DNA from 3 places in the Citricoccus parietis genome. Region 2 is predicted to be linked to each of the others. Evidence: riboswitches for the same ligand, from Rfam matches in the RefSeq annotation. Region 2 holds a riboswitch; each other region holds the start of a gene.
What was found. A riboswitch is a leader RNA that binds a small molecule or an ion and turns the genes downstream of it on or off. The one in region 2 is predicted to bind S-adenosylmethionine.
Positions count from the first base shown of each region.

Region 1: it holds a riboswitch for S-adenosylmethionine, as region 2 does, so the genes downstream of both, ACFFIO_RS13915 (LLM class flavin-dependent oxidoreductase) here and ACFFIO_RS04575 (acyl-CoA dehydrogenase family protein) in region 2, are expected to answer to the same signal.
Region 3: it holds a riboswitch for S-adenosylmethionine, as region 2 does, so the genes downstream of both, ACFFIO_RS16550 (flavin reductase family protein) here and ACFFIO_RS04575 (acyl-CoA dehydrogenase family protein) in region 2, are expected to answer to the same signal.

Region 1 covers NZ_JBHLWH010000039.1:183,603-193,649, reverse strand. Annotated here, with positions in the region: gene ACFFIO_RS13935 (HAD-IC family P-type ATPase) at 1-2,470, shown strand, start outside; gene ACFFIO_RS13930 (NAD(P)-dependent malic enzyme) at 2,630-4,018, shown strand; gene ACFFIO_RS13925 (winged helix DNA-binding domain-containing protein) at 4,120-5,217, opposite strand; gene ACFFIO_RS13920 (hypothetical protein) at 5,422-5,964, shown strand; gene ACFFIO_RS13915 (LLM class flavin-dependent oxidoreductase) at 6,086-7,489, opposite strand; SAM riboswitch class I at 7,554-7,645, opposite strand; gene ACFFIO_RS13910 (anti-sigma factor) at 7,712-8,545, opposite strand; gene sigK (ECF RNA polymerase sigma factor SigK) at 8,542-9,138, opposite strand; gene ACFFIO_RS13900 (acyl-CoA dehydrogenase family protein) at 9,336-10,047, opposite strand, start outside.
Region 2 covers NZ_JBHLWH010000013.1:121,183-131,229, forward strand. Annotated here, with positions in the region: gene ACFFIO_RS04550 (ABC transporter permease) at 1-344, opposite strand, end outside; gene ACFFIO_RS04555 (ABC transporter permease) at 341-1,384, opposite strand; gene ACFFIO_RS04560 (ABC transporter substrate-binding protein) at 1,388-3,208, opposite strand; gene ACFFIO_RS04565 (LLM class flavin-dependent oxidoreductase) at 3,259-4,680, opposite strand; gene ACFFIO_RS04570 (acyl-CoA dehydrogenase family protein) at 4,713-5,990, opposite strand; gene ACFFIO_RS04575 (acyl-CoA dehydrogenase family protein) at 5,987-7,360, opposite strand; SAM riboswitch class IV at 7,453-7,567, opposite strand; gene cynS (cyanase) at 7,732-8,181, opposite strand; gene ACFFIO_RS04585 (formate/nitrite transporter family protein) at 8,184-9,029, opposite strand; gene ACFFIO_RS04590 (MmcQ/YjbR family DNA-binding protein) at 9,168-9,617, opposite strand; gene ACFFIO_RS04595 (queuosine precursor transporter) at 9,664-10,047, opposite strand, start outside.
Region 3 covers NZ_JBHLWH010000047.1:77,929-87,975, reverse strand. Annotated here, with positions in the region: gene ACFFIO_RS16580 (MFS transporter) at 1-267, shown strand, start outside; gene ACFFIO_RS16575 (hypothetical protein) at 301-612, opposite strand; gene ACFFIO_RS16570 (Ig-like domain-containing protein) at 684-1,811, opposite strand; gene ACFFIO_RS16565 (aldo/keto reductase family protein) at 2,038-3,042, opposite strand; gene ACFFIO_RS16560 (cold-shock protein) at 3,170-3,373, opposite strand; gene ACFFIO_RS16555 (Hsp15 family ribosome-associated heat shock protein) at 3,634-4,110, opposite strand; gene ACFFIO_RS16550 (flavin reductase family protein) at 4,175-4,732, opposite strand; SAM riboswitch class IV at 4,806-4,925, opposite strand; gene hisD (histidinol dehydrogenase) at 5,058-6,365, opposite strand; gene ACFFIO_RS16540 (mechanosensitive ion channel domain-containing protein) at 6,469-8,085, shown strand; gene ACFFIO_RS16535 (zinc-binding dehydrogenase) at 8,108-9,157, opposite strand; gene ACFFIO_RS16530 (phosphonatase-like hydrolase) at 9,154-9,837, opposite strand; gene phnE (phosphonate ABC transporter, permease protein PhnE) at 9,887-10,047, opposite strand, start outside.

The sequences.
Region 1 (10,047 bases), on a different contig from region 2:
CAACCGTCAGCCGCGGGACACCTCCCGGTCCATCTGGACCATCCTGCGCGTCCACATCCTGACACTGTTCAACCTGGCGATCGCCACCTGTGCCGTGGCCATCATCGTGCTGGGCCGCTGGTTCGACCTCGTGTTCTGCCTGGCCGCCGTGGCCAATGTGGTCATCGGCGTGATCCAGGAGTACTCGGCCAAGCGCAAGCTCGATGCCATCGCCCTGCTCCACCAGGACGCCGCCCACGTGCTCCGCGACGGCACCGAGCACCCCGTGCGGCTCGAGGAGATCGTGCTGGACGACGCCGTGGTGCTGCGCCGCGGCGACCAGGTCCCCGCGGACGGGGTGGTGCTGTCCTCCGACGGCCTGGACATCGACGAGTCCCTGCTCACCGGCGAGGCCGACGCGGTGGGCAAACGCCCCGGTGATGCCGTGCTCTCCGGCTCCGCCGTCCTCTCCGGGACGGGCCTGTTCCGGGTCACGGCCGTCGGGCCGGACTCCCATGCCTCGCGACTGGCCACCGAGGCCCGCCGGTTCTCCAAGATCCCCTCCGAGCTCCGTGGCGCGCTGGACACGGTGGCCACCTGGCTGACGATCGCGCTGGTGCCCATCGCCGCGCTGATCGTCAACGGACAGGTCCAGGCCGTGGGCGGCTGGACACGTGCCCTGGAGCAGGACGCGATCGAACCAGCCGTGGTCGCCTCCGTCGCCGCGATCACCTCGATGATCCCACAGGGCCTGGCCCTGATGACCACCATCTCCTTCGCGGTGGCCGCCCTCAAGCTGGCCCGTCAGGAGGTGCTCATCCAGGAGCAGCCGGCGGTCGAGATCCTGGCCCGGGTGGACACTGTGTGCCTGGACAAGACGGGCACCCTCACCGAGGGGCGGATCGTCTTCGACGGCTCCACAGACCTCACCCCCGGCCCAGCCGGCCTGACCGATCTCCGTTCCGCCGGGGCACTGGTCCTGGGCTGGTTCGGCGCCGACGCGAACGCCAACCCCACCGCCCTGGCCCTCGCGGAGGCCTACCCCACGCTGCCCACCGTGGCACCCACGGACCAGGTGGCCTTCGCCTCGGAGCGGCGCTGGTCCGCCGTGGCCTTCGGCCCCGCACCCCTGCGCGACGCCGACACCGGCGCCGGCGGGGATGTCCCGCCCGGCGATGCGGTGCACGGGGCCTGGGTCCTGGGTGCCCCGGAGGTCCTGCTCCCGGCGTCCGGCAGCGGCCTCGAGGCGGACCGGCGCGCGCACATCGAGGCGCTGTGCGATGAGACCACCAGCCGCGGGCTGCGCACCATGGTGCTGTGCCGCTCCACGGAACCGGCCGGCATCGGGAACTGGTTTGATACGGGCCGGGACCTGCCGCCCGCGCTGGAGGCCGTGGCTCTGCTGACCTTCCGCGAAAAGGTGCGCGATGACGCCCGTGAGACCCTCGAGTACTTCCGCGCGCAGGACGTCGAGCTGAAGGTCATCTCCGGTGACCATCCCCGGACCGTCGCAGCGGTGGCCCGCGAGGTCGGCATGGACGTCCAGGGGGACGGTTATGACGCCCGGAACCTGCCCTCCGATCCGGAGGAGCGCCGGGTGGTGCTGCAAGAGCACTCCGTCTTCGGCCGGGTCTCCCCCGAGCAGAAGAAGGGGATGGTCACCGCTCTGCAGCAGGACGGCCACGTGGTGGCCATGACCGGGGACGGCATCAACGATGCCCTGGCCCTGAAGACGGCGGACCTGGGGATCGCGATGGGCAACGGGGCGCCGGCCACCAAGGCGGTCTCCCGCATGGTGCTGCTGGACAGCAGGTTCTCCCGCCTGCCCTCGGTGCTGGCAGAGGGCCGGCAAGTCATCGCCAACATGGAGCAGCTGGCGCACATGTACCTGACGAAGACGGCCTATGCCGTGCTGTTCGGTGTGGTCTTCTCCCTGCTGGCGTGGCAGTACCCGCTGCTGCCGCGCCAGGCCTCCACCGTCGATTTCCTCATGATCGGCCTGCCGACCTTCTTCCTGGCCCTGGTGCCGAACCAGCGCCGTTACGTCCCCGGGTTCCTCGGACGCGCCCTGCGGTTCGCGATCCCCTCCGGCCTCGTCATCCTCGCCGGGCTGCTGGCCGTCAATGGGTACGCGCGCTGGTTCGCCGGCTTCTCGGGCGACGCCACGGGGCCGGCCGGCGCCGTGGGAGAGGTGTCCCTGCAACAGGTGCAGACCGCCTCCGTGATCACCCTGACGCTCATGGGCCTGTGGGTGCTGAACCTCATCTCCCGGCCCCTGACGAAGTGGAAGCTGTTCCTCGTGGCCGCGATGTACGCCCTGCTGCTGCTCGTGCTCCTGATCCCCGCGTCCCGGGAGTTCCACCAGTTCGAGATCCCGCCAGTGGACCTGGCCCTCGCCGCCGTGACGATCGGTGCGGTCGCCTGCGTCCTGCTCGAGGGAATCCACCAGTTCCACCGTCGGCGCCACGCCGCGTCGGCCACCTCACCGTGACGTCCTGAACCTGCGGACGAGGGCGAACATTACGCCGCGTACTGCGGGGTAGAAGCCGTCCGCCGCTACACTCTGTATCTTGCCGGCCGTGCCGCTGCGGCCGCGATGTTGGCGACCCGTCCAGCAACCGTTCGGATCCCGATTCCAAGGAGCATCCCCATGGCAGCACCCAGCCCCGGCTATTCCATTTCCCTGCGCGTCGAGACCCCCGTCTCCTTCACCGCGACCTCTGACATCGCCACGGCCGTGGCCGGCACCGGTGCCGCCGTGACCGGCCTGGACGTGATCGAGTCGCACCACCGGTTCATGACCGTGGCCGTCGGCTGTGACACGGTGGACGCGGCCCATGCCGATCGCGTCCGCGAGGCCGTGGACGCCCTCGAGGGCATCACCGTCCATGAGGTCACGGACCAGACCTTCCAGCTGCACGAGGGCGGCAAGATCGAGACCACCCTGCGCGTGCCGCTGCGCACCCGGGACGATCTCTCCCGGGCCTACACCCCGGGCGTGGCCCGCGTCTGCAAAGCGATCGCGGAGGACAAGGAGCTGGCCCGCCTGTACACCATCAAGAAGAACACGGTGGCCGTGGTGACGGACGGGACCGCCGTCCTCGGCCTGGGGGACATCGGCCCCGAGGCCGCCATGCCCGTCATGGAGGGCAAGGCGGCCCTGTTCAAGCAGTTCGCCGGCGTGGATGCCTGGCCGGTGGCGCTGGACACCAAGGACACCGAGGAGATCATCAGCATCGTCAAGGCCATCGCCCCGGCCTATGGCGGCATCAACCTCGAGGACATCTCCGCCCCGCGCTGCTTCGAGATCGAGGCCCGGCTGCGCGAGGAACTGGACATCCCCGTGTTCCATGATGACCAGCACGGCACCGCGATCGTGGTCCAGGCAGCCCTCACCAACGCCCTGAAGCTCACCGGCAAGAAGATCGAGGACGTCAAGATCGCCGTCGCCGGGGTCGGCGCGGCCGGCACCGCCATCATCCGGCTCCTGAAGGCCTCCGGGGCCCGCCACATCGTGGCCGCCGGCCGGGCCGGGATCATCGAGCGCGGCTCCCAGCATGCCGACGCCAACCGCCAGTGGCTCGCGGACAACACGAATGAGGAGGGATTCTCCGGCTCCCTCAAGGAGGCTGTGGTCGGTCGCGACGTGTTCATCGGCGTCTCCGCCCCGGACCTGCTGGACGAGGCCGATGTGGCAGCCATGAATGAGGACTCGATCGTGTTCGCCATGTCCAACCCGGATCCGGAGGTGCACCCGGCCATCGCGTCGAAGCACGCCGCGATCGTGGCCACCGGCCGCTCGGACTTCCCGAACCAGATCAACAACGTGCTGGCCTTCCCCGGCTTCTTCCGCGGCCTGCTGGACGCCGGGGCCTCGGACATCACCGACGAGATGCTGGTCGTCGCCGCCGAGGCCATCGCGGGGACCATCACGGACGAGGAGCTGAACCCGAGCTTCATCATCCCCTCGGTCTTCGACCCGGAGGTCTCCCTCCGGGTGGCCGCGGCCGTGGCCGAGGTCGCCACCCCGCGGGGCTGAGCGCCCTTTTCCCGACGCGCGGGCCCCGGCCGGTTCTTCCGGCCGGGGCCCGCGGTGTCCGACCGGTCGTCCTGACCGGTGCCGACCGGTGCCCGACGGCGTCAGGCCGGCAGCGCGGCGCTGAGACGGGGGACCGCCCTGGCCACCGGGCCGGGCAGCTCTCCGAACGCCGTGACCTCGACAGGCTGGCCGCGCCGGGTGGACCTCTTCCAGGTCCCCACGGCGTGGCCGCGATGCAGCACCGTGCCCTTGAACACCCCATTGCGTCCGGGGACCACGAGCGTCTCCTCATCCCTCGTCAGCACCGCGGAACGGTCCTGGTAGCCGAGGACGATCTCATCGAACCCGGGCAGCAGGACCGGCGCGGCGGTGGCCCGGGCCCGCTCTGCGTGCCGGTCCGGCAGGTCCGGGACCATCCAGTGCTTCCGCCCGTCCACGTCCGCGGGCAGCAGGTCCGGCTGAAGGTCCGCCAGTGCAGCCCGGGCCTGGGTCTTGCCGATCTTGGACCACCAGCAGAAGTCCTCCACGGTGGCCGGGCCGTGGGAGCGCAGGTAACGCAGCAGCAGTTCGCGGACGCCGTCCTCCCGGCCCGGCTTCCGGCCTGGCGTCCGGCCACGCATTCGACCAGAGGCTTGACCGGAGGCGATCCACTCCGTGGCCAGGACGATGCGTTGTTCCCGCCCCTCGGTGGGGCCGAAACACAGCACCCCGCGCAGGGCGAGGAAGAAGATCAGGTGGTACCCGCGTCCCTCATCCACTGACAAGCCCTCCTGGGTGAACCGGTCCAGGAGCTCCGAACGGGTCAGTCCCGGACCTGCCAGGGCTTGAAGGGCGGCTGACTCGGCCCGGTCGAGCACGTCCGCGTCCAGACCGAGCTCCCGGCGGCGCCGTTCGCTCGCCTTCAACGTCTGGCCCGCAGTGAGGTCCAGGATCCAGCCGAGGTCCTCGGCCGCCACGGCGAACAGGGTGCCGCGCATCGGCCAGGACCGGACGATGCTCCCCGCATCGTAGACCTCGCGGACCGCTGCGGTGGAGCGGTCCACGCTGCGCAGGGCCAGGGACACGGTGGAGCCCGGGTAGTCCTGGCCCTGGGTGCACGTCAGCCATCGCGCCGCCTCGGCGGCAGTGGGCAGCGGATCGATCAGCCCCTGGGAGATCAACCGCATCCGCGCCACCTGTTCGGAGCTGAGAATCAGCATGCCCCCTCCTTCGCTGGGGACAGTGTGCCACGGAGCCCTAGGACTGCGCCGACTGCCGCTGTTGTCGGCACCATGCCTGAGGAAAGGCTGTGAATCCCCCGGTGCCCGGCTGTGCACCGATTGACCTGGCTCCGCCCGCGGTGAAGACTCGGGACATACCCGAGCGGTCACCCCGCCACGGGCAGACGCCACAAAGGAGACGACATGAAACGATTGATCACCCTCGGCATCGGCGCGGCCCTCGGATATCTCCTGGGCAGTCGCGAAGGACGAAAGAACCTCGACAAGTTCGCCAAGAACGCGCAGAGCTTCTGGAACGACCCGAAGACCCAGGACCAGGTGCAGAAGGCCACCCAGAAGGCCACCAGTGCCGTCAAGGACCAGGCCCCCGTGATGGCGGACAAGGCGGCTGGCCTGGCGGACAAGGCCACGGACGCCCTGAAGGACAAGGCGCCGAACCTGGCGGAGAAGGCGGACAAGGCCAACGCCGCCGCCCACTCGGCCACCGAGAAGGGGGCCAACGCCGCCCAGGGGCTGGCGGACAAGGCCTCCGATGCCGCAGACAAGTCCGCCGGCAAGCACGCCTCCGGTGACCAGTCCGTCACCAAGGATTCCGACACCCCGGCGACCGGCTCCGATGCGAATGCCTCGAGCGGGAACACCAACGTCAAGGACGCCTCCGGAGACGTGGTCTCCGATCCGTCCCAGTCCCTCGAGACCGAGGGCGGCGGACCCGGACGCTACTGATCCGGCACCGTCCCACCACGCACCGGAACCCCGGTCCCCGCTTCAGGGGGCCGGGGTTCCTGCATACCCGGTTGCCGCCACGGTCCCGGGCTGACAATCGGCCCGACGCCGGCCCGCAGCCTCAGGCGTGCGCGCGGTTCCGCAGTGCGAACCCGGAGCCGTAGTGGTTCTGCGGCAGGTGGTCGCCACGCCCGAAGAGTTTGTGGCGCATGGTGCCCTCGGCGTACTCGGTCTTGTAGCGACCGAGCTGCTGCAGCTCCGGGACCACATACTCGACGACATCCTCGAAGGTGCCCGGGGTGATGTGGTAGGCGAGGTTGAAGCCGTCCACGTCGGTCTCGTCCTGGATTCGCGCCAGTTCCCGGGCCACAGTCTCACCGGAACCGATGATGACCGGGCCGAAGCCGCCCACGCCGCACCACTCCGCGAGCTTGCGGACGGTCCACTCGATCGAGTCGTCGCCGGAGGCCTTCTTGAAGGTCTCCACGGCGGACTGGATCGCGTTGGACTTCACGTCCCCAATCGGCTCGTCGAGCTCGAACTCGGCCAGGTTGATGCCCATCCAGCCGGACATCAGCACGAGGCCACCCTCCACGTCGATGTACTGCAGCAGGTCTTGGTACTTGGCCTGGGCCTCCTCGTCGGTGGCGCCGGTGACGATGGTCTGCATGGACATCACGCGGACGTCGTAGGGATCGCGCCCGGCCTCGACCAACGCCTGGCGGATCTTCGCGGTGGTGCCCTTGATCAGGTCATCCGTGGGCGAGTTGATGAACACGGCCTCGGCGTGCTTGCCGGCGAAGGCCCGGCCGCGGGTGGAGGCGCCGGCCTGGTAGATCACCGGGGTGCGCTGCGGGCTGGGCTCGGTGAAGGCGATGCCGGGGGTCTTGAAGTAGGTGCCCTCGTGTTCGATCCGGTGGACCTTGGACGGGTCGATGAAGACCCCGGACTCCTTGTCGTTGACGACCGCGTCGTCCTCCCAGGAGCTCTCGAGGAGCTTGTACACCACATCGAGGTATTCGTCGGCGTGGTTGTACCGCTCGTCGTGCTCCATCTGGTCTTCCTGGCCCATGTTGATGGCGGCGGAGGGCAGGTAGCCGGTCACCACGTTCCAGCCCACGCGGCCCTCGGTCAGGTGGTCCAGGGTGGCCAGGCGGCGGGCGAACGGGTAGGGGTGCTCGTAGGCGGTGCCGGCGGTGACCCCGAAGGTCAGGTTCTTCGTGACGGCCGCCATCGGCGGGACCACGAGCATCGGGTCGTTGACCGGGACCTGGGTGCCGGCCTTGAGCGTGGCCTCGTCCGAGGCCCCGTAGACGTCATAGGGCCCGAGCACGTCGGCGATGAACAGGCCGTCGAACAGGCCCCGTTCCAGGGTCTGGGCCAATCCGGTCCAGTAGCCCAGGGTGTTGTAGTCGCGGGCGCGGTCCTCGGGGTGGCGCCACAGGCCCGGTGACTGGTGGGCCACGCAGTTCATGTCGAAGGCATTGAAGAGGATCTCGCGCTTGCCGGTGGCGGTGGTGGGCACGCCCTCCGGGAGATCGTTCGATCCATGGGCGTTCTCGTTGCTGGGGACAGACACGGTGGTGCTCCTTCCATCGGTCCTGGCGGTAGCACCTGTCCGGTTGCCCGGTGGTTGCTGCGGCGTCATCGAGCCAGATCTCTCAGCCGCTCTGGATGGGTACCCATCGATTCCACCACACCTTCGGTCGCGACCCCAACCGGGGTTCACGCGGAGTCACCCGGCGTGTCAGCTCGAGGCGAGGACCACGATCGGATCCGTGGTCGGTGCCTCGGACCCGCCGGCCGGTTCCACGGTGACGGCGAGCGCCGCGTCCGCCGGAACGTCCTGCATCCGCACGAGGGCGAGGCCATCCTGGACCTCCAGCAACCCGGCCGGCTGGGGCGCCGCCTCGCCCTGGATGGTCCACATCTGGTAGTCGCGGCCCTCGGCGGGAGCCGGCAGGCCCCGCGCGGCCAGCACGGTCTCACCGGACGGGGCGCGGGCCACCTCGACCTCACCGCCGCCGGTCACCGGGGACTCCAGCCGTTCGGCCCCGTCCACCTGCAGGATCTGCTCGATCGCCGTGAGCTGGTCGCCCTCGGTCACGCCGCCCGTGGGCGCCCACGGCTGACTCACCACCACGGCCACGGCGACGGCGGCGGCCGCGGCGGCCGAGACCGCCCCCACCCACCAGCGGCGCGCGGTCGGCCGGCGTCGGGCACGGTGGCCGTCCAGATCGGCGACGCCGGCTCGCTCGGTGCCGACGCCGGAGCCGGTAGTGCCGGATCCCGCTGCGGGCGAGGCGTCGCCGTCCGCGGCAGGCCGCGCGTCCTGACCGGTCCCGGCCACGGCCGAGAGGACACGGTCCCGCAGGTCGGCGGGAGGCTCGGCCGGTGTGCTCACCGCCAGGCGGGCAACGGTGCTGTTGAGGGCATCGGCCCGGGCACGGAGCTCAGGGTCTGAGCCGAGCTGCTGCTCGATGGCGCGGCGATCGTCCTCGTCCACGGCGTCCAGGGCCCAGGCGGCGAGCAACTCCGCGTCGAACTCGTTCTTGATCTCGTTCTCGTTTCCGTTCGTCATGCTCCCACCCCCAAACAGTCCTGTAGTCGTTGGAGCGCACTGCGCATCCGGGATTTCACGGTGGCCAGTTTGGCCCCGAGTCGTTCAGCGACCTGCCGGTAGGTCAGCCCGCCGTAGTAGGCCTGCGTCACGGCCTCGTACTCCAGGCCGGTCAGCGTGCCGAGGCATTCCGTCACGCGCTCCCGGTCCTCCGCCGACTCCACGGCCTCGGAAACGTCGTCCCGGTCCCGCTCGAACCCGGCCACTCCGGCCCGTTCCTCCCGGTCCCGGCCGGACTGGGTGGAACGGATCAGGTCGACGGCCCGGCGGTGGGTGATCGAGCAGACCCACCCGACCACGGATCCGCGGTCAGGGTTGAAGCGCTCGGCGGAGCGCCACACGTCCACGAGGGCCTCCTGCGTGACGTCGGCCGCGAGGTCGGCGTCACGCACGATCTTCCGCGCCAGGCCGTAGGCCGAGGGGGCCACGGCATCATAGAACGCGGCAAAGGCCTCCTGGTCTCCAGTGGCACTGCGCTGGAGCAGGCCCACCAGGTGGGCGTTCCGCTCGCGCGCGGCACTGCGGCCGGGTCCGGTGCCTGCAGTGCTCGTCATGGATCCACCCTAACCGGGCAAGGGGCCAGGATCGGCTTACCTGTCAGGGGCGTCGCTCAATATGGGTGGTCTCTTCATCCGCATGGCTCCTCCTGTGCTGGCCCGGTGTTGGTCCGGTGGTGGTCGGTCCGGTGGCCTGCTCGACCGCCGGGTGCTGTCTGGTGTTCGGAGCCGACGGCCCTGCGGATGGGTCGGCTTCAGGCCTCGTCGGTGGTGCCGGTCTGGAGGTAGGGCACGGTGCGCGTCCCGTTGACCTCCCAATCGCCCACCATCCGGGCCATGAACACGGCCGGATCGTGGCTGGCGATGGTCCGGGCGTTGCGCCAGTGCCGGTCCAGCTGCAGGTCCGTGCTGGTGGCGGAGGCACCGAGCGTGTCGAAGATCCGCGTGCACGTGTCCAGCACCAGCTTCGGCACCATCACATGAGCCCGGTGGGCCGTCAGGGCGGCGCGGTGCATCGCCTCGTCCGCGGCGCCGTCGCCTTCCGGCTGCTCCAGCCCGACGGCGGCGAGTGCCAGTGCCGCATCCAGGTCCCGCCCGGCGGCGCGCACGAGCTCCTCGGCGGTGGCCTGCTGGGCGGAGAGCTCGCCGATGATCCCCAGCAGCTGGTCGTCCTCGCGCGGGGTCAGTCCGCCCCCGGTGTTCGGCGAGCGTCTCCGCCGCCGGGTCTGCTCCACGCCGTCGCGCAGCGCGGCCCGTCCGATGCCAGCCAGCAACGCCATCAGGGTGGACTCGTGGTGCAGCGGGACCGGCCCGTCGGCCGGCGGCAGCGCCAGCAGCTCCTCGACGCCGGCCCCGTGGAACTCCATGGTCCCCGTCCCGGTGAGTCGCTGGCCGAAGCCGTCCCAATCGTCCTTCACCGTGATCCGCGGTTGCCGCACCCGCACCACGGCGAGCGCGACGTCGGCC
Region 2 (10,047 bases):
ATCAGCAGGGACTGGGCGGTGCCGTGCACCATCCTCGAGTACAGGTCCCGGCCCGACTGGTCGGTGCCGAACCAGTGCTCCCAGCTGGGCGCGGCCAGCGGGCTGCCCAAGGTGATGGCGCGCGGATCATGGGTGGCCAGGACGCCGGGGGCGAACGCGGCGAGGAGCAGCAGCCCCGCGAACACCCCGGCGATCCACACGGTGACCGGGACCCGTCGCCAGGCCGCGGCAGGACGGCGCCCGCCCGGCGCGGTGGCGGACGACGCCGGCCCGGCCGGGTGAGACGCGGCGGTCACCCCACCGGTGGTGCCGGCGTCGGCTGTGGTCTGGGGCTGGGCGGTCATGCTGCCTCCTTCAGGCGGGGGTCCACGAGGATGTAGGCGGTGTCCACGATCAGGTTGGTGATCACGTAGACGAGGGCCACGAGCATGACCACGCCGCAGACCACCGGCAGGTCACGGCCGTTGACGGCGGTGACCAGGACGCGGCCGAGGCCGGGGCGGGCGAACACGTTCTCGGCGATCACGGCGGCGGAGAACTGGGCTCCCACCGCCCAGCCGGTCAGGCTGAGACCGGGCAACAGCGAGTGGCGCAGCACGTGGCGCAGCCGCACGCCGCCGTCGGGCATACCGCGGGCCCGGGCGGTGAGGACGAACGGTTCATCCAGGGTCCGCTCGAACTCGGCGCGCATCACCTGGGCGAGGAAGCCGGCCAGCGGGATGCCGAGGGTCAGCGCCGGCAGCACCAGGCCGGCCGTGCCGCTGCCCGAGACCACCGGGAAGAGTCCCAGCCACAGGGAGAACACGACGAGCAGGATGATGCCCAGCCAGTACTGCGGCAGGGCGGCCGCCGCGGACTCGAGGCCGGAGAAGATCCGGGACACCCAGGGAGCGCGGCGGGCCGTGAGCAGCAGCAGCACGATCGCCAGGGCCCAGGCCACGGCGAGGGCGGTGAACGTCAGGACCAGGGTGGGGACGATCTGGTCCCCGATCACGGTGGTGACCGGCTGGTACAGGGTGTAGGAGATGCCCAGGTCCCCGCGCAGCAGGCCACCCAGGAAGGTGACGTACTGGGTGATCAGCGGATCATCGAAGCCGAACTGCTCGTTGATCGGCGCCAGTTCCTCGGCGGAGCGCTCCTGCACCTGCCCGGTCTGCTGGTTCAACAGGAGCGTGGCGCGGTCCCCGGGCAGGAGGGACTGGATGAGGAAGGTGATCGAGGCCGCGGCCCAGATGACGAACAGCGCGCCGAGGACCTTCTTCCCGATGAGCGCGGCGGTCGAGGCGACCGGGCGCCTGCGCCGGACGGGGCCGGGCTCGGGACCGGGCCCCGGGCCTGACGGCTGGGCGGGTGCCGTGGTGAGGGTGTCGGTGGTGACGGACATGGCTCAGCCTTCGTTCTCTGCGTGCTCTGCGTGCTCTGCGGAGAAGCCCTGGGATGAGTCCCGGGCCCCGTCCGAGGTGAAGTGGGCGTCGTGGAAGATCGGCCCACCCTGGGCGGGCTCGAGCCACAGCCCGCTGACCCGGTCCGAGACCGCCAGGGTGTTGGTCTGCGTATACAGGCCGATCGCGGGGGCCAGCTCGCTGAGCTGGTACTGGGCCTCGGAGAACTTCGCGGAGACCGCCTCGGCCGTGGGCGCCTGCAGGGCCTCCTGGATGGTGGTGAACACCTGCTCGTTGTCCAGGAACGTGGTGTTGGCCCCGTTGGGCTGGTCCTCGGTGGAGGGCCGGTAGTTGATGTTGAGGATCCCGGCGTGCGGGCTGGTCCAGTACCCGACGCTGCCGTCATAGCTGTCCGGGGTGGAGTAGGCGCCGGAGAAGTTCTCGGAGGGGGTGAGTGGTCGCAGCTCGATGTCGAATCCGGCGGCCCGGGCCTGCTCCTGGAAGTTCTGGATGGCGGTGTTGCCGTCCGGCGTGACGATGGTGTTCAGGCCGTAGACGATCTTCACCTGCAGCCGCTTCCCGTCCTTGAGCCGGGTTCCGTCCTCAGCGCGACCGGTCCATCCGGCCCCGTCCAACAGCTCGTTCGCCCTCTCCAGGTCGAAGGGGTACTGCTGGGCCGCGTCCGCGTCATAGTCAGGGGTGGACTGGGAGAGGTAGCCGCTGGGCTCGAACGGGACGGTGCCCAGGAAGGCCGACTCGATGTTCGCCTCGCGGTCCGTGGCATGGCTCAGGGCCTGGCGGACCGCCTGGTCGGTGAAGATGCCCCGTTCGGTGTTCAGGTTGATGACCACGGGCCGGCCGGGGGTGATGTACTGCGTGAAGTCATACCGCTGGCGCGCCTCGGCGATGTTGACGGCGGGGATCTCACCGATCGCGTCCATCTCTCCGGCGAGCAGCGAGCCGTAGCGCGAGGTGCCGTCTGGGACGATGTTCCAGCGGACGCCCTCCAGGTGGGCCGGGCCCTGGTGCCGCGCGTTCTCCGGCGCCCAGTCATAGTCCTCATTGCGCTCGAACTCGATGTACTCGCCCCGCTTCCAGTCCTTGACCGTGAAGGGGCCGGAGCCGATCGGTTCGGTGCAGTTCTCCTCGACCGTCCGGGTCTGCAGCGCCGTCGGCGACTGCAGGCCGAAGTACGACTGCGAGATGGTGGACAGGAACGGGGCGAACGGGGCGGAGAGGTGGATCTCCACCGTGTCAGCATCCACCACCTCGGAGTGGTCGTAGAACCCGCCCAGGTGGGCCGCCGCGGTGCCATTGCCGCCGTCCATCCAGTAGTCGAAGTTGTAGGCCACGGCCTCCGCGTCCAACCGTGTGCCGTCCGTGAAGTGGACGTCATCCCGCAGGTTCAGCGTCCAGACCAACTGGTCCTCGGAGACCTCCCAGTCCGTGGCGATCCACGGCACCACGGACCCGTCCTCGGTGGCCGAGACGAGATTGTCCAGCACCTGGCGGGCCGTGAAGTTCTCCTGGATCCAGCCGCCGAAGATGCAGTTGGGCTCCTGGAGGTGCCCGTACTCGAGGACGCCGCCCTGGACCGGTTCCGTGGCGGAGCCGGTCAGTGCTGCCTGCTCCTGCGGGCCCGCGGCCCCGGACGAGCAGGAGGACAGTGCCACGGCCGACCCCACGGCCAGGGCGAGACCGACGGTGAGGGCGCCCGGCCGGCGTCGTGCCGTGGTTCTGGTTCTGGTCCTGGCCGTGGTGGTGGCCGTCTGGTCGTCCGGACCGCGCCGGTTTTCGGGCGCGTTCGGGGAGGGTGGGGTGTTCATGGGGTTCCTTTCGGGCCGCTGGGCGGCTCTCGTGGCCGGGAGGCGCGGGGTCAGGCGCCGGCGGGCACGGCGTTCTCCAGGCGGGCGAAGGCTCCGCGGTACTGGGCCGCCGGGTGGGTTTCGGGGAGCCGGTCGCGGCCGAAGAGCTTCTGGCGCAGGGTGCCCGGGGCGTACTCGGACTGGGCCAGGCCGCGTGCGCGCAGCACCGGCAGGACCTTGTCCGCGAACTCCTCGAAGGAGCCGGGGATGACCCAGTTGATGACGTTGATGCCGTCCACGCCGGCCGCCTGCCACTGCTCCAGCTGGTCGGCGATCTGCTCCGGGGTGCCGACGATGCGGTTGTTGCGGTGGCTGCGCCAGGCGATGTCAGCCACCACGGGCTCGCGGTCCGTGATGGCCTTGGAGGTCCACTCGGCGAAGCCCTTCTGGGTGTTGGTCTCCAGGTCCTTCAGCGGGGTCTCGGGCGGATAGACCCGGCCGTCCGGGTCCACGAGGGCGGCATGGGCCAGGTAGCCGTCCACGGACGCGTACTGCTCGTACTCCTCCAGCTTGCGCTGAGCCTCCTCCTCGGTGTCCCCGATGACGAAGCTCACGCCCTGGTAGAACGTGATGTCCTCCGGGGACCGTCCGGCCTCGACGGCGCGGCGCCGGGTGTCCTCGATCTGCTGGCGGGCCACGTCCGGGGTGGCGGCGACGATGAACACGGCCTCGGCGTTCCGGGCGGCGAACTCACGTCCGGAGGCGGAGGAACCGGCCTGGAACAGCACCGGGGTGCGCTGCGGGGACGGAGACGGCAGGTGCGGGCCCTCCACCGAGTAGCGCTCGCCCACGTGGTGGATCTTGTGCACCTTCTCCGGATCCGAGTACCGCGAGCCCTGGCGGTCCTTGACCACGGCGTCCTCGTCCCAGGAACCCTCCCACAGCTTGTAGGTGACGTCGATGTACTCCTCGGCCCAGCGGTAGCGCTCGGCGTGGTCGGTCAGCCGCGGCAGGCCGAAGTTGCGCGAGCCGTTGTCCTGCGTGCCCGTGACGATGTTCCAGGCGATGCGGCCGCCGGAGATGTGGTCCAGCGTGGAGAGTTGGCGGGCGAACTGGAACGGGTGGGACTGGAACACGTTCGAGGTGGTGGCCAGGCCGATGTGCTCGGTGACCACGGCGAGCGCCCCGAGCAGCACGGTCGGATCGTTGGAGGGAATCTGCAGGCCCTCGTTGACGTACACGGAGTAGTCCGCGTCGGCATCGCCGTAGTGGCCCACCACGTCCGCGAAGAACATCGCGTCGAATTTGGCTGCCTCCAGGGTCTTCGCGAGGTTGATCCACGTGTTGACGTCCGTGAACTCGGTCTGGCCGGCATCCTCTCGGCGCCACTGGCCGTGGTGGATGTGGCTGGTGGTGTTCATGACGAACGCATTAAACCGAAGGGGGCGTAGGGGGCGCGGGGCGGTGTGGGAGGGGGTGTTCTCGGTGCTCATGGTGTCTCCTGGATGCTGATCGGGGTTCGGGTTCACTGCGCGTTCGGCACGGAGCCGATGCGGTAGGAACGGGCTGGCGGGGTGGCGTTGACCTCCCAGTCCCCGATGAGGCGGGACCGGTAGATCAGGGGGTTGTGGTTGGCCAGCACGCGGGCGTTGCGCCAATGCCGGTCCAGCCGCTTCGACTGGCTCAGGGCCGAGGCGCCGCCCACCTCGAACAGGTGGGTGGCCGCGGCCAGGACGTTCTTCGCGATGACCTGCTGGGCCTGGTAGACGCGGATGTAGAGGGCGTTGACGTCCTCCTCCGGCAGGGCCTCACCGGAGGCCTCCCGTTCGAGGATGCCGCCCAGCGCGGAGACCACGGAGTCGAAGGCGGCCCGCGCGGCGAACGCGGCGGAGGAGAGCTCACCGACCACCTGCAGCACCTGGGCGTCGTCCCGCGGCAGGTCCGCGGTCCCATGGCTGAAGGACCGACGCCGGCCGCGGACGTACTCGCTGACGTCCCGCACGATGGCCTCGGCGATGCCGGTCAACGCCGCGAGGTGCAGGAACTGCCAGCTGGCCTGGCCGGTGGCAACACGGGTGCCGTCATCCAGGCCGCCGGCGTAGACCTCCTCGGCCTCGACCGGCGTGTTCTCGAACACCGTGGTGCCGGAGGCGGTGAGTTGCTGGCCGAAGCCGTCCCAGTCGTCCAGCCTCGTGATCCCGGGGGCGTTCACGGACACCGTGGCGGCGATCTCCTCACCGTGGGCGTCCACGGCCGCCACGATGATCCAGTCGGCGTAGAGCGTGCCGGTGGAGTAGTACTTGGTGCCGTTGAGCCGCCAGGTGCCCTCGGAGTCTTGGGCCAGCGTGGTGGTCCCCTCCCCCACGGCGTTGTTGATCTCCGTGACGGCGTTGCCGACCACGGCCCCGTCCCCGAGGCGGCGCAGCCACCGGTCCCGGAACACCGGATCCGGGTGCCCCAGCACGTTCTCCTGGTTGATCAGGTGCGCACGCAGGGCCTGGACCAGGTTCGAGTCCGCCGCCGCCAGCTCCACGATCAGCCGTGCCTGCTCCGCGAAGGAGAGTCCGGCACCGCCGTACTCCACCGGCACCCGCAGAGAGGTGAACCCCGCCGCGGCCAGCCGCCGGACGGCGTCGCGGTCGATGATGTGCTCGGCCTCCCGTTCGGCGGCACTGTCCGCGATGGCGGCGAACACCGGAGCCATCCGCTCCCGGACGGCACGGTAGGCCTGACCGGACGATTCAGTCCCGGTGGAGGCGGCGGTGGAGAGCGCGGTGGCGCGCTCGGTGGTGGTGGTCATCATGCTCCTTCGGTGGTGGATGGGGTGGCGGCCTCCGCGGCGGCGGAGTTGCGGGCCGTGGAATGGAACGGCGGGATGGCGCCGTTGATCCGGTAGTCGCCCACGGCCTGGGTGCGGTAGATCAGCGGGGTGTGGCTGGCGATCGTCCGGGCGTTGAGCCAGTGCTGGTGCAGCTGCCGGCTGGCATCCGTGGCCGAGGCCCCGCCGGACTCGAAGATCTGGTTGGTGGCCTCCAGGATCAGATCGGACACCACGAGCGACGCCTCGGACAGCGCGATGTTGGCCCGGGCATGCGCCTGGACCACCACCGGGTCCTCCAGGTCGGTATGGCCCCGGACCTGGAGGAACGACTCCTCCACCACGGCCGCGGCGCCCCGCACGATGTGCCGGGCCGAGCCCACCTTGGCGGACACGGCACCGATGACCTGGTGCACCAGCGGGTCCTCCGCCGGCGTCTCCGCCGTCGCGTGGTCATAGGTGCGACGCCGGCCGCGGACGAACGCGGTGATCTCGGCCAGCGCGGTGCTGCCGATCCCCGCCTGGGTGGCCGCCAGCACGATCCACAGGACGGTGTAGGCCAGCACGCCCGTGGGGACGTTGAACTCCTGCGTCCGCTGGGCCCGCACGGGAACGTGGTCCAGGGTGGTGGTGCCGGAGGCGGTGAGCCGCTGGCCGAAGCCGTTCCAGTCGTCGATGCGCTGCACGCCGGGATCACGGGCGTCGATGATCGCGAAGACCGGGCCGTCCTCCTCGAGCCCGGGCCGGACCGCGGAGACCAGCAGGTAATCGGCGAAGATCGCCCCGGTGGAGTAGAACTTGTCACCCGTCAGGCGGGCCACCTCCGTGGTGCCCGTGGCGGCGGCCGACTGCACGGTGTCCAGGTCGGCGTCGATCCAGTGCACCGGGCGCCGGCCCGCGGACGGCGGCAGCTCCACCAGGGCGTTGCCGAAGATCCTCCCGGCCGCCACCCCGGCCAGCCACCACTCGGAGACCGCGCCCTGGGACTCGTTCTCGTGCTGCTCGGTGAACATGAAGTGCCCGTGCAGCGCCTGGGGCAGGTTGGAGTCGGCGGCGGCGAGATCCACCAGCAGATCGGCCAGTTGCGGCAGGCTCGCCCCGATGCCCCCGTGGTCGCGGCCGAGCCGCACCCGGGTGAACCCCGCGCCGCGGAGATGTTCAATGGCAGCGAACGCCAGCTCGTGATCCTGCTCGCGCTGTGCCGATCCCGCCGCGATGGCCGCAAAGACCGGCGCAAAGTGCGCGCTGAGCTGGGCGTCCGTCGGTCCCGAGGGGCCGATGGCTGCCCGCAGCTCCTCGAAGGTGGGCAGTCTGGTCAGCGCGGAGCGGTGTTCGAGGTGGGTGGTGTCCGTCATGGGTGTCCCCATCAGCCATGGCACACCGGAATGGCGTTGGCCCGGAACACGGCGTCATCGGGGCCCTGCGGCCGGGACACGCATTCACGGTGGTGCCGTACTTGCCCCGCGGTGGTCCCCGGAGGCCGAATCATCACCTGGAGCACCCCACTACGGTGAGAGGGTTGCCGTCCGGCCAGCCAGGGCTTAGCACCGGATCTCGTGATTCTGTTCTCGACCCTAGGCAGTCAGCTCGTGGCCGCCAAGCCTCGGGTCATGTTCAGCGGCCTGACGTCATCTGCGACCGGTTCCGTGCCGATGTGCCGCACCGATGGCTGCAGGCCGCCCCAGATGACGGTCTGTGACGGCCGGTGACGGACGGGACATTCCGGTCACCAGCGGTAGTCCAGGAACTTGCCGTCCAAGGTGATGACCACGCGGTCGCCATCCGGATCGGCACGGCGGTCGAGGTTGACCTTGAAATTGATGGCGCTCATGATGCCGTCCCCGAACTCCTCGTGGATCAACGCCTTCAGCGCCGGCCCGTAGACCGACATGGCCTCCATCAGCCGGTAGATCGTGGGATCGTTCATCACGGCCGGGTCGCTGCCCCTGTTCGGCTGCTGCTGCAGGCTCTCGGCCACGTCGTCGCCCAGACCGAGCATCTCGACGACGACGCCGGCCTGGGCTGCGGTCATCGGGTGCTGTCCCAGCAGCGCGGCCGTGGTCCACACCGGGGCGGCGCCGAGGGCGCCGGCGAGGTCCGCCCAGGTGAGGCCGGCACGGATGCGGGCCGCGTCGACGAGATCGGCAGCGTGCGCCTTGGGCATGATCGGGTCCATGGTCAGCGGCTCACGACGTGGTCGGACAGGGTCGGCAGCTTCGGCTGACGCTTAGCCCCCGTGCGGTAGTGGGTGGCGTAGAGGGTCAGGCCCACGAAGGAGAGGCCACCCACGAGGTTGCCGAGCACGGTGGGGATCTCGTTCCAGACGAGGTAGTCCATGATGGAGAACTCACCGCCCAGCATGAGTCCGGCCGGGAAGAGGAACATGTTGACGATGGAGTGCTCGAATCCCATGTAGAAGAAGAGCATGACCGGCATCCACATGATCAGTGCCTTGCCCACGACGTCCTTGGCCAGGAAGGCGGCGACCACACCGGTCGAGACCATCCAGTTGCAGAGCACGCCACGGATGAAGAGGGTCAGCATGCCGCCCGCTCCGTATTCGGCGTACCCCACCGTCCTCCCCTCGCCGATCGAGCCGATCTGCTGGGCCACCTCGTTCGGCGGGGTCTGGAAGCCGTAGGTCATGGTCACCACCATCATGATGGCCACGAGGAATGCTCCGGCGAAGTTGCCGACGAAGACCAGGCCCCAGTTGCGCAGCAGACCGCCGATGGTCACGCCGGGCCTCTTGTCGATCCACGCCAGCGGGACCAGGGTGAAGACACCGGTGAGCAGGTCGAATCCGAGCAGGTAGATCAGGATGAAGCCGACCGGGAACAGCAACGCACCCACGAGTGCGTTGCCGGTCTGCACGGTGACGGTGATGGCGAACGCGGCGGCGAGGGCCAGGATGGCACCGGCCATGAACGAGCGGATCAGGGTGTCCCGGGTGGACATGAAGACCTTGGACTCACCAGCGTCCACCATGTGCTTCACGAAGTCTGGCGGGCTGACATAGGACATGTGACATCACTCCAAGGGCGAGGGGCCGGGCATACCCCCAACCTAGGAAGAGTGCGTTTCTGCGGTGTTTCCGTCCCTGCACGGGGCCGCGAAATCTCCCTCACTCCCCCGGCGGGATGCGGTGAGATGCCCCTGCGCTCAATCCCGGCGAGGAAGCTCCCTGACCAGCTTCACCGCTGCGGTGAGCCGGTAGCTCGTCTCGAGCCACTCGGCGATCTCATCCCATCCTTCGTCCTGGGCCGGATCGAGTCCGTCCAGGTCGATGCCGAACCAGCCCGCGGGCCCCAGATAGGCCGGGCGGAAGGCCCGTGGATCCTGCTCCAGGAACGAGACGTCGGCCTCCTCGGGTCTGATCACCACCGCCTGCGGGTGCTGGACGTAGGCGTCCCCGGCGGCGGTCGAACCGGATCGTTCCTGGGCGCTGCCCGTGTCCTTGACCGAGGCCCCGTAGTAGGCGAAGACCTTCTGGGTGAAGAACGCCGGCCTCCCGTGGGAGACCTTCATGTCCGCCGCCGGGAGGGCCAAGGCCAAGGCGCGGACGCGCTGGAAGTGGCGGTCGCCGTCGTCGTACATCTGCGGGTGGGCCATCGGCCCAGTTTCCCCGGTGATCGAGGCCGCGTGAAGTCTCGGCCCCCTAGGCCCCGGGAACCGCGGCGTAGGCCGGCTCGGCCTTCTTGACCCGGCCGATGACCCACATGGTCACCGGGGACAGGACGATCTCGACGACGGACTTGAACACGAAGCCCACCAGCACATAGTTGAGGAACGTCGGCAGGTCCGTGATGCCGATGACGCCGGCGGCGATGGAGCAGAACACGAGGGTGTCCAGGAACTCGCCGACCAGGGTGGAGGCCGCCAGCCGGCCGAAGAGCAGGCGTTCGCCGGAGCGGCGCTTGAGGCGGACCATGAGCCAGGAGTTGGCGAGCTGGCCGATGAGGAAGCCAAGCAGGGAGGCGAGCACGATCAGGGGCACGGGCGCCAGGGTGCGGACGAGCGCGTCCTCGCCGTCGTACCACTC
Region 3 (10,047 bases), on a different contig from region 2:
GCGGTGGTGCTCATGGCCGCCGGCGGCTTCGCCCTCGGCATCGGGCAGCCGCTGACCATGTCCCTGGTGACCCAGGCGGTGCCCCCGACCTGGCGTGGGCCCGCCCTGGCGTTCCGGCTGGTCGGCAACCGGGTGGGGCAGGTGGCGATGCCGGTGGTGGCGGGCTTGGCTGCCGCACCCCTCGGGCCTGCCGGTGGCATCTGGTGCGCCTGCCTGATCCTGGCCGCTTCCGGCACGGAGCGACTGGTCTCCGGCCGGAAGCGCTAGCAGGTCGTGGACGCGAGCAGAGGTTGACCGGTTCTAGGCGGGGACGTCTGAGCCTTCCTCGTCCTCATCGTCGTCCCGGCCGGCCCACTCGGAGTCCTCATCCGGCTCGGCAGCGCCGCCGGAATCATCGGAGCTGCCCTCCTGGTAGTCCGGGACGCCGTTGTAGTCCGCGTCCCCGTCCAGCAGGAAGGTGTCCCGGCGCAGCGGGTCGATCGCATCCAGTGAATCCGGGTCATCGGAGGAACCGTGATCCGTGGTCCCGTCGCGGCCGTCAGCCGGCTGCTCCAGGTCGTTCTCGGGTTCTTCGATGAATTGCTGTTCCAGATCGTCTTCGTAGCGGGACAACTCGAACCTCCTGAATCTCGGGCGGCCCTCCGGCGGACAATCCGTCCGAACGGCCGCATCGTCCGGTCAGTCTAGTGCCGACGGCCGCCGCGCGGCAGAGCCGCCAGGGCCAGGGCGATGAGGGCGATCATCAAGAATCCCACCCCTGCGAACAGCCACAGGGTGGACCCGGTGTGAGCGGTCCGCTCGGCGGCGGCCACGGGCTCCGCGCTGCCAGTGCCCTCGGCGGCGTCAGTGCCGTCAGCAGCACTGCCGGTGCCGTCCCCACTGGGGAAGTTCCCGCCGCCGGGACGTGACGTCATGCCCGCGGAGATGCCCGCGATGAGCTTCTCGGCATCCGCCACGGCCCGGACCGGGCAGGCGATGGCGGTGTCCCTGATGATGTTGCTGAGCTTCTGTGCGCTGGGAGTCTCGGCCGCCGGTGCGGAGGGTGATTCGGTGCCGTCCGGTGTCTGACCGTCTGAAACACCGCTGCCGCCCGAGCTGTCGCCGCCCGCATCTCCGGGAGCTGAGCCGCTCGGGCTGGTGCCGATGCCGCCGTCTCCGTCGCTGGGAGTCCCGGTGGACGCACCGGTGGTCCGGCTCGAGCTGCTTGGCGTGGTCGGATTCCGGGTCGGTCCGGCGGTGGGGGCCGACGTCGGAGCCTGGGTCGGCGTGCCCGATTCGCTGGTCGGCTCGGGGTCAGGTTCCGGAGCGGAACTCGGGGGACTCGGCGTGGGGCTCGGGCTGGTCGCGGTGGGCGTCGGAGTGGGGGTCGGCGTGGGGCTCGGCCCGACCTGCACCAGGATCGAGATCTCGCACTCGGAGGTACCGCCCCGTCCATCGTCCGCGGTGACGGTGACACCGTCGTTGCCGTGGGTGTCGGTGGGTGCCGTGTATGTCACCACGTGACCATCGACCGAGGCCTCGCCGCCGAGCCAGGACGTCCCCGCGCTCAGGGTGACAGTGTCCCCGTCCGGGTCGAGGACATGGATACGCACGGACTCGGTGTCTCCGGTTTGGGTGACGAGACCGGGACAGTCGATCTCGGGAGGCTGATTGCCCTCGGGGGAGGGTGAGGACGAGGACCCGGATGGCGAGGGGGCCGGGGCCGCCGGCTGCGTGGGACCCAGGGAGTCGCTGGGCGAGGGCATCGGGGTGGCCTGGGCGGTTCCGACCAGTCCGGTCAGCACCATGAGGGTGCCGGCTACGGTGGCCACCGAGCGTCCAAGGAGCGGGAAAGCTCGACTCGTGGAGGTGTGGCCAGGAGAACATCCTGCCTTGGTGGTCATGCTCCGCCCCCGTCGGTTGGCACTTGACCCCGTGTTGCCCGCCCCGTCGAGCAGAACGGGCAACACCGGCTAACTGTGATCATACCGTGATATATCCGGAAGTCCACATCACGGAAGCGTCACAGTCAGCGGAATGATGAGTGCCACGGAGAGGTCAGGCGGCGCGGCCCTCCGGGACGGACACGAGTGAGGGGTCATCCGTGACGACATGGCCGATGGCCGCGTCGATGGCACCGAGCGTCGCCTCGTCCAGGGTGAGGTCCAGTGCCTTGACGTTCTCGGCGATCTGATCGGGGCGGGAGGCTCCGACCAGGGCGCCGGCGACATTGGGGTTGGACAGGACCCAGGCGATGGCGAGCTGACCCATGGTGGCGCCGAGCCCGTCCGCGATGGGGCGCAGCTTCTGGACGGCAGTCAGGACCTCGTCCGTCATCTTGCTGGCCATCGAACGCGCTCCGCCCTTCTCATCCGCACCGCGGGATCCTTCCGGAGCCTGCTGTCCGGGCAGGTACTTGCCGGTGAGGATGCCGCCGGCCATGGGGGACCAGACGATCTGGGACAGTCCGAGGTCCTCACAGGCTGGGACGACCTCGGATTCGATGACGCGCCACAGCATGGAGTACTGGGGCTGGCTGGAGATGAGCTGGAATCCGAGCTGGGCGGCCATGGCGTGGGCTTCGCGGATCTTGTCCGCCGGCCATTCGGAGACGCCGATATAGAGGGCCTTGCCGGCGCGGACGATGTCTGCGAACGCCTGCATGGTCTCCTCCAGCGGGGTCTCCACGTCGAAGCGGTGGGCCTGGTAGAGGTCCACGTAGTCCATGCCCAGGCGCTGAAGGGATCCGTTGATGGACTCCATGATGTGCTTGCGGGAGAGGCCGGTGTCATTGTGGCCCTTGGGGCCGGTGGGCCAGTAGACCTTGGTGAACACCTCGAGGGATTCCCGGCGTTCGCTCTTCAGGGCCTCACCCAGGACGCTCTCCGCCTTGGTGTTCGCGTAGGCGTCCGCCGTGTCGAAACTGGTGATGCCCTGTGCCAGGGCCTCCTTGACGCAGGCATGGGCCGTCTCGTTCTCGACCTGAGAGCCGTGGGTGAGCCAGTTGCCGTAGATGATCTCTGAGATCTTGAGCCCGCTGTGGCCCAGGTAACGAAATTTCATGGTTGTACCCTAGACCGGATTCCGCTCCAGTGGTGTGCTGACATGGCGCGTTGGTCACAGCAGAACGGCCACCGTCCCCGAGGGGAGGGTGGCCGTTCAGGAGCCTGAAGGATTCAGGCGAGCTCGATCAGAGCGGGCGGACTGCAGCAGCCTGCATGCCCTTGGGGCCCTGCTGGGACTCGAACTCGACCTTCTGGTCTTCCTGCAGTTCGCGGAAGCCATTGCCCTCGATGGCGGAGAAGTGAACGAAGATGTCAGCGGACTGGTCGTCCGGGGAGATGAAGCCGTAGCCCTTCTCTGCGTTGAACCACTTGACGGTACCGGTAGCCATGATGGGCCCTTTCCTGAGGTTGTAAACCCGTCGGTCTTCCAACGGGGGCGAAGCGGCGTGTGCGAAACCGCTTCCTACAACGCCCCGAGCGGCCCGAGGGCCAACCGGTCCGCAGTGGTGACGGACTTACTGCTACTACTACTTCTGCGTCACATAATACGGGAGAAACCGCGGAACAGAAGCCCTCAATTTCCGCTGTGGGCATTCTTTTCCCGGTGTTCATCTGAGTCCATCGTCGGTCCGGCAGCTCACTCAAGAGTTCACTCGAGATCGAGGCCGCGATCGAGGCCGGGCTCTGCGTCAGACTCAGTGGCGGCACGGCCGCGGAGCCGGTCCAGCTGGCGCCGGTCTCGCTTGGTGGGCCGGCCTGCACCCCGGTCTCGGCGGGGCACGGCCAGCAGTTCCCGGGGCACGGGTTCCGGGGAGTGATCGAGGTAGTGGCGTACCGCCTCCGGAGCGCCGACCCGCTTGGCCACCAGGCCGGTGACCTCGAGGATCCGCTCACGTCCGGGCAGGCGCAACCGGATGGTGTCGCCCGGCTTGACCGGTTGGGCGGCCTTGGCCGGCTGCCCGTTGAGGCGGACGTGACCGGCCCGGCACGCCGTGGTGGCGGCCGAACGGGTCTTGTACATGCGCACGCCCCAGAGCCAGGCATCCAAGCGGACCGAGCCGGCCGGCGTCGTGCTCACGCCTGCGCCCGAACCTGGACGCCGCGCGGACGGGGTGGCGGAAGGCATGCCGGACATCCTACCTCCGGACCGGACGCCGGCCCCGAGGAACGCTGTGAGGAAGGACGTGAGGCTACTGGTTGCCCTCGGCGGTGCGCAGATTGCGGAAGGCCGAGCGGTGGAACACGATCGGCTCGTGCTCTGCGGAGTGGTCGTGCACGCCGTGCACCTCGAGCAGGACCATGGTGTGGTCACCGGCGGGCAGCTCGGAGTAGACGGTGGTGTCCAGCCACAGGGCGGCGCCGTCCAGGAAGATCGCGCCCTCATCCGTGGACCGGATGTCCAGGCCGGCGAAGCGGTCCCCCTCCTTGGAGGCGAGCTGACGGCAGACGTCGGTGTGGTCCTCGCCGAGGATGGAGATCCCGATCCGCTCGGCCTGCTTCAGCCGGGGCCAGGTGCGGGAGGTGTTCTGTACGGCGAAGGAGACCAGCGCCGGCTCCAGGGAGACCCCGACGGTGAAGGAGGAGGCCACGAGGCCCTCCTTCGCACCGTTGGCGACGCCGGCGAGCGCCGCCACGCCGGAGGGGAAGTGGGAGAAGGCCGAGCGAAGAGTCGGCGTGGACAGATCTCGGTCGAGGTCAGTGTGGAGCTCGGGGGTCTGCTGCAGGTCGTGGGTAGCCAGGGCGGTCATGGTGGGTCCTCCGTCCGAAGGCGCATCTGCACGGCGGCACGCCACGGGAACGTCCCGATCGGCACCAGCAGAAACGCGGTACTTGCCTGCCGGGGCATCCGGTAGGCCGAATCCTCACCTGGAGCACCCCACTACTGCGTGAAGAGGGTTGCCGTCCCGCAAGCCAGGGCTGTAACAGCGGGAACTCGTGATTCTGGGTCCAGACTAACGACGGACTTCCGGAGCGGTCAAAGGGTTTCTCAGACTATGAACCCCCGTGACCTTCGCCCGCCCCCGCCCCGCCCCGCACCCGGGGCGCAGCAGTCGCGGAGGATCAGGCAGCAGGTCAGCGGAATCGCAGGGAGACGGCCTCACCGTGGGCCGGCAGCCCCTCCGCCGTGGACAGGGAGGAGATCTTGGTGTCCAGTTCCTTCAGCCCCGTCTCCGTGTAGCGGATGAGCTGTTGCAGGCGCAGGAAGCTCACCGTGTTCAGCCCGGAGGAGTAGCGGGCGGAGCCGCCGGTGGGCAGCACGTGGTTGGAGCCGGAGGAGTAGTCGCCCAGCGGCACGGGCGAATGCGGGCCCACGAACACGGCGCCGGCATTGGTCACCCGGCGGGCCGTCTGCAGGGGGTTCACGGTGTGGACCTCGAGGTGCTCGGCGGCGTAGGCGTCGGCCACGGCCAGCGCCTCGTCCAGGGTCCCCACGAGCAGGATCCCGGACTGCGGGCCGCCCAGGGCCTGGCGGATCTGCTCCTCGTGGAGACTTCCCGGCACCTGCCTCTCGATCTCGGCCGCCACGTCGCGGGCCAGCTCGGGTGAGGTGGTGATGAGCACGGAGCCGGCCATGGGATCGTGCTCGGCCTGGCTGATGAGGTCGGCGGCGACCCACCGGGCGTCGGCGGTGCCGTCGGCCAGCACGGCGATCTCGGTCGGCCCGGCCTCCGCATCGATGCCGATGGTGCCGAGCAGGGCGCGCTTGGCGGCGGCCACGAAGATGTTGCCCGGCCCCGTGACCATGTCGACGGGGGCACACACTCGGGCGCCGTCGTCGTCCGCCACCCCGTAGGCGAACATGGCCACCGCCTGGGCGCCGCCCGCGGCGTAGACCTCGTCCACGCCGAGCAGGGCGCAGGCCGCGAGGATGACGGGGTGCGGCAGGCCGCCGAAGTCCTTCTGCGGCGGGGAGGCGACCGCGAGGGAGGCGACGCCGGCGACCTGGGCCGGGACGACGTTCATGACCACGGAGGAGGGGTAGACGGCACGACCGCCCGGAACGTAGAGGCCCACGCGGTTCACCGGGACCCAGCGGTTCTCGACGACGGCCCCCTCCCCGAGCTCCACCTCGGACCCCGCGGGGACCTGGGCGGCGTGCACCTTCCGGGCGCGGTCGATGGACTCCTCGAGGGCGGAGCGGACCTCCGGGTCCAGCGACTCGAGCGCCTCGGTGAGCTTCTCGGCCGGCACCGCCAACGACGGCGGCCGGATCCCGTCGAACTGCTCCCCGAGATCCAGCACGGCCCGGGCCCCCTCGGTACGCACGCGGTCCAGGATCGGCATCACCTTCGGTACGGCGGCGGCCACGTCGATCTCGGCGCGGGGGAGCACCGTGGCGGGATCGTAGGTGCGGCCGCGCAGGTCCGTGGTGGCAAGCATGGGATGGCTCCTGAGGCTCCGAGGGATCGGCTGGTTCCGGTGGTCCAGCGTCCATTCTCCCCCCGTTCAGGAACGACTGAGGACCAGATGACAGACTGGGGCCATGCCGAGTTCGTCCTTCTTCACCGACCTGTTCACCGCTCCGCCCTCCACCGTCCTCGCGTCCGGGGCGGGGCTGGACTCCGAGTCGACGGCCGAGCCGAGCGGATCCCCGGAGAACATGCAGGACAGCGTCCGCGAGGGGGCCGAAGGCGCCGTCGACTCGCTCGGACCGTTCTGGGGGATGCTCTCCACGGTGGCGATCTCCGTGGCGTTCGCGCTGGCCGTACTGGTGGTCGCCTGGCTGCTGGTCAACGCCCTGCTGCGCCGCAAGCCACAGCTGCGCAACCAGGTCGCCCGGTGCCGGGTCCCGGTGGCGGTCGCGGCGGTGCTGCTGGCGGTGCGGATCGCCCTCGGGCTGACCGCCTCCACCTACGCCTGGTTCAACGGCGTGAACTTCCTGCTGATGGCCGGCATCATCGGCTGCCTCGCCTGGCTGGCGCTGCGGGTGGTGCGGATCGTCGAGGAGCGGTTGCTCGGCAAGTACGCCTCGGAAGGCGTGGATGACCGCCGTGACCGCAAGATCCGCACCCAGACCGTGCTGCTGCGGCGGGTGATCCAGGCCGCCGTCATCGTCATCGCCGTGTCCATCATCCTGCTGACCATCCCGCAGGTCCGCGCCGTGGGCGCCGGGCTGCTGGCCTCGGCCGGCGTGATCTCCGTGGTGGCCGGCCTCGCCGTGCAGTCCACCCTGACCAACGTGTTCGCCGGCATCCAGCTGGCCTTCACCGATGCGATCCGCGTGGGAGACGTGGTGACCGCGGACGGGGTCTACGGCACCATCGAGGACATCACCCTCTCCTACGTGGTGGTCAAGATCTGGGACGGGCGCCGCGTGATCTACCCCTCCAGCCACTTCACCACCACGCCGTTCGAGAACTGGACGCGCACCGGGTCCGCCCTGTCCGGGACCGTGGAGATCGACGTGGACTGGCGGGTTCCGGTGGACGCCACCCGAGAGCGCCTCAAGGCGCTGCTGGAGTCCACCGAGCTCTGGGACGGCAAGGACAGCACCATCCAGGTGAGTGAGGCCCTGGGCGGGACCGTGAAGCTCTGGGTGGCGGTCTCCGCCCGCAACGCCGGCGACCTGTGGGACCTGCGTTGCCTGGTGCGGGAGGACCTCGTCAACTTCCTGCGCAGCGAGCACCCCGAGGCGATCTACGCTCAGCGCTTCGCCGAGACGCCCGTGCAGGCGCCCAGCCTCGCGCCCGTCGGCGCCGAACCCGGGGCAGTCAACCCCGGTGCAGGCGAGTCCGGCACGGGGGTGCCGGCGGGACAGGACCACGACGGCGGCGCGTCCGCTGGTACGTCCGGCCGCCAGCCGCGGACACCCACCAGCCCCTTGCCACAGGTCGATCCCGTCACGGGCCAGCAGTCGACCACCGGGGCCACCGCAGCCGTCACGGGCTCCACGCCCCTGACCCGGTCCAGCGACGACTCCACGGTGTTCACCGGTTCCATCACCGCGGTGGAACGCAACCGCGAGTTCGCCGGCCCGGGCGAGGCGGCCTTCGCCGAACGGAAGGAGAAGTCCGCCGAAGCCGCTGACTCTGAGGGTGTGGATCCCGAGACGGCTGACGCCGAGGGCCGGGAGCCCGAGGAGAGCACTCGGCGGCTCTAGCCCGAGGAGGAGGCCCTGGTGGCTAGAAGGTCACCACAGTGCGCAGCCGCTGCACGTCGGTCCTGCGGAACTCCGCTGCCAACTGGTCTGCGGCGATGGGTCCGTCCAGAAGATGCTCCCAGGGCAGGGTACGCCCGGCCGCTCCCAGGAAGTCGACCGCCTCCTGCAGGTGGCGTGGCTCGTAGTTGTGGACTCCGGTGATGGTGCGCCACCCACGCACCATCCATTCAGGATCCACCTCGACCGCGTCCACGGGGGCAACGCTGCCGGCCAGCACGGCGGTGCCGCCGATGCCCAAGGCCTCGATGCAGGTCTGGATGCCGGCACGTGCCCCCGAGAGCTCGAGGGAGACGTCCACGGTGCCTCGATTCCCGGGCTCAGACCCTGACCCGGGAGGTCGGGCCTCGGCCCCGAGGCCTTCGGCCAGCCGGCGGCGGTCAGCGTTCGGATCCACGGCCACGACCTCGGAGGCACCGCGGTCGAGGGCCGCGGCGACAGCCACGAGGCCCAGCATGCCGACCCCGTTGACCAGGACCCGGCGGCCGCGCAACTCACCGGCACGCTCGAGGACGGCCATCACGGTGGCCACCGCGCACCCAGCGGTCGCGGCCACTCCGTCCTGGAGGACCGCGGGTGCCTTGGCCACGGCCTGGCCGCTGCGCAGGAGGATGTGGCTGGCGTAGGTTCCGGACAAGGGCCACTCGCCCTCGAACGGCTCATGACCGGCCTTCTGCACGCTGGTGCACTTGGCCGTGAGGCCACGGAGGCACGGGGCGCACCGCCCGCAGGAACTCGTGACGCCGAAGACCACACGGTCACCCTCATGGAGGGGCGAGCCCTGCACGGTGTGACCACCTCGAGTGGAGAGGACCACTCCCACGCCCTCGTGCCCCAGCACGGAGGGGCAGGCCGAGGAGCGGCGTCCGCTGACGGTGTGCCGGTCCGAGCCACAGACGGTGGCAGCCGTGAGCCGCACCAGGGTCTCGCCGGGTCCAGGCTGGGGCAGCGGCACCTGGACGGACTGGAATTCCGCGCCGCCGCGCCAGAGGACGGCCGTGGCCGCCCCCCTCACCGGGAGGCTCCGGACATCACGATATGCGCGGGCAGGTCCGCCACGGAGGCGAGGATGAGGTCGGCTCCCAGCGCTTCGAAGTCGGCGCGTGACAGGTGCCCGGTGAGCACGCCGATGGAGGTGACGCCCGCGCGTCGGGCCGATTCCACGTCCGCGGCGGTGTCACCGGCGCTGATCACGGCCGCTGCCTCGGACACCTCGAGGCGTTCCATCACGGCCTGGATCAGGAACGGCTCGGGGCGGCCGGCGGGGACCTCGTCACCGGCGACGGACAGATCGATGAGATCGGACCCGCTCCAGCCGATCGCGTCCAGGATCAGATCGGTGATCTCGCGGGAGAAGCCGGTGGTCAAGCCGATCTTGACGCCGCGTGCCTTGAGGTCTCGCAAGGCCTGTTCGACGCCGTCCAGCGGCACCGGGGGCTGCTCGGTGTAGGTCCGGCGCAATTCCGCGCGGAACCAGGTCCAGGCCTCCTCGATGAGGGCCTCGTCCGCCTCCACCCCGCCGATCTGCAACAGGTTCGTGATGGCCCAGCGTTTCTCGGTGCCCATCCACTGCTGGAATTCCTCATCCGAGAACTGCGCACCGAAACGCTCGGTGGATGCGCGCAGGACGCGATAGACCTCGTCTCGGTCATTGACGGTGGTGCCGGCCATATCGAAGATGGCGAGTTCAATCATGGTGTTCTCACTTTCTGGTGGGGGTGGAATCGGGGGCCTGCAGGGGTCATCAGCGGACGGCCCGGCGCAACCACATGGACAGGACCTCGACTGCCAGGACCACGACGACCATGAGGATCAGGATCAGGGTCACCACGTCGAACTGGTTCACGCGGGAGGCATTCAGGAGCAGGAAGCCGATGCCGCCGGCGCCGACGACACCGAGGAGGG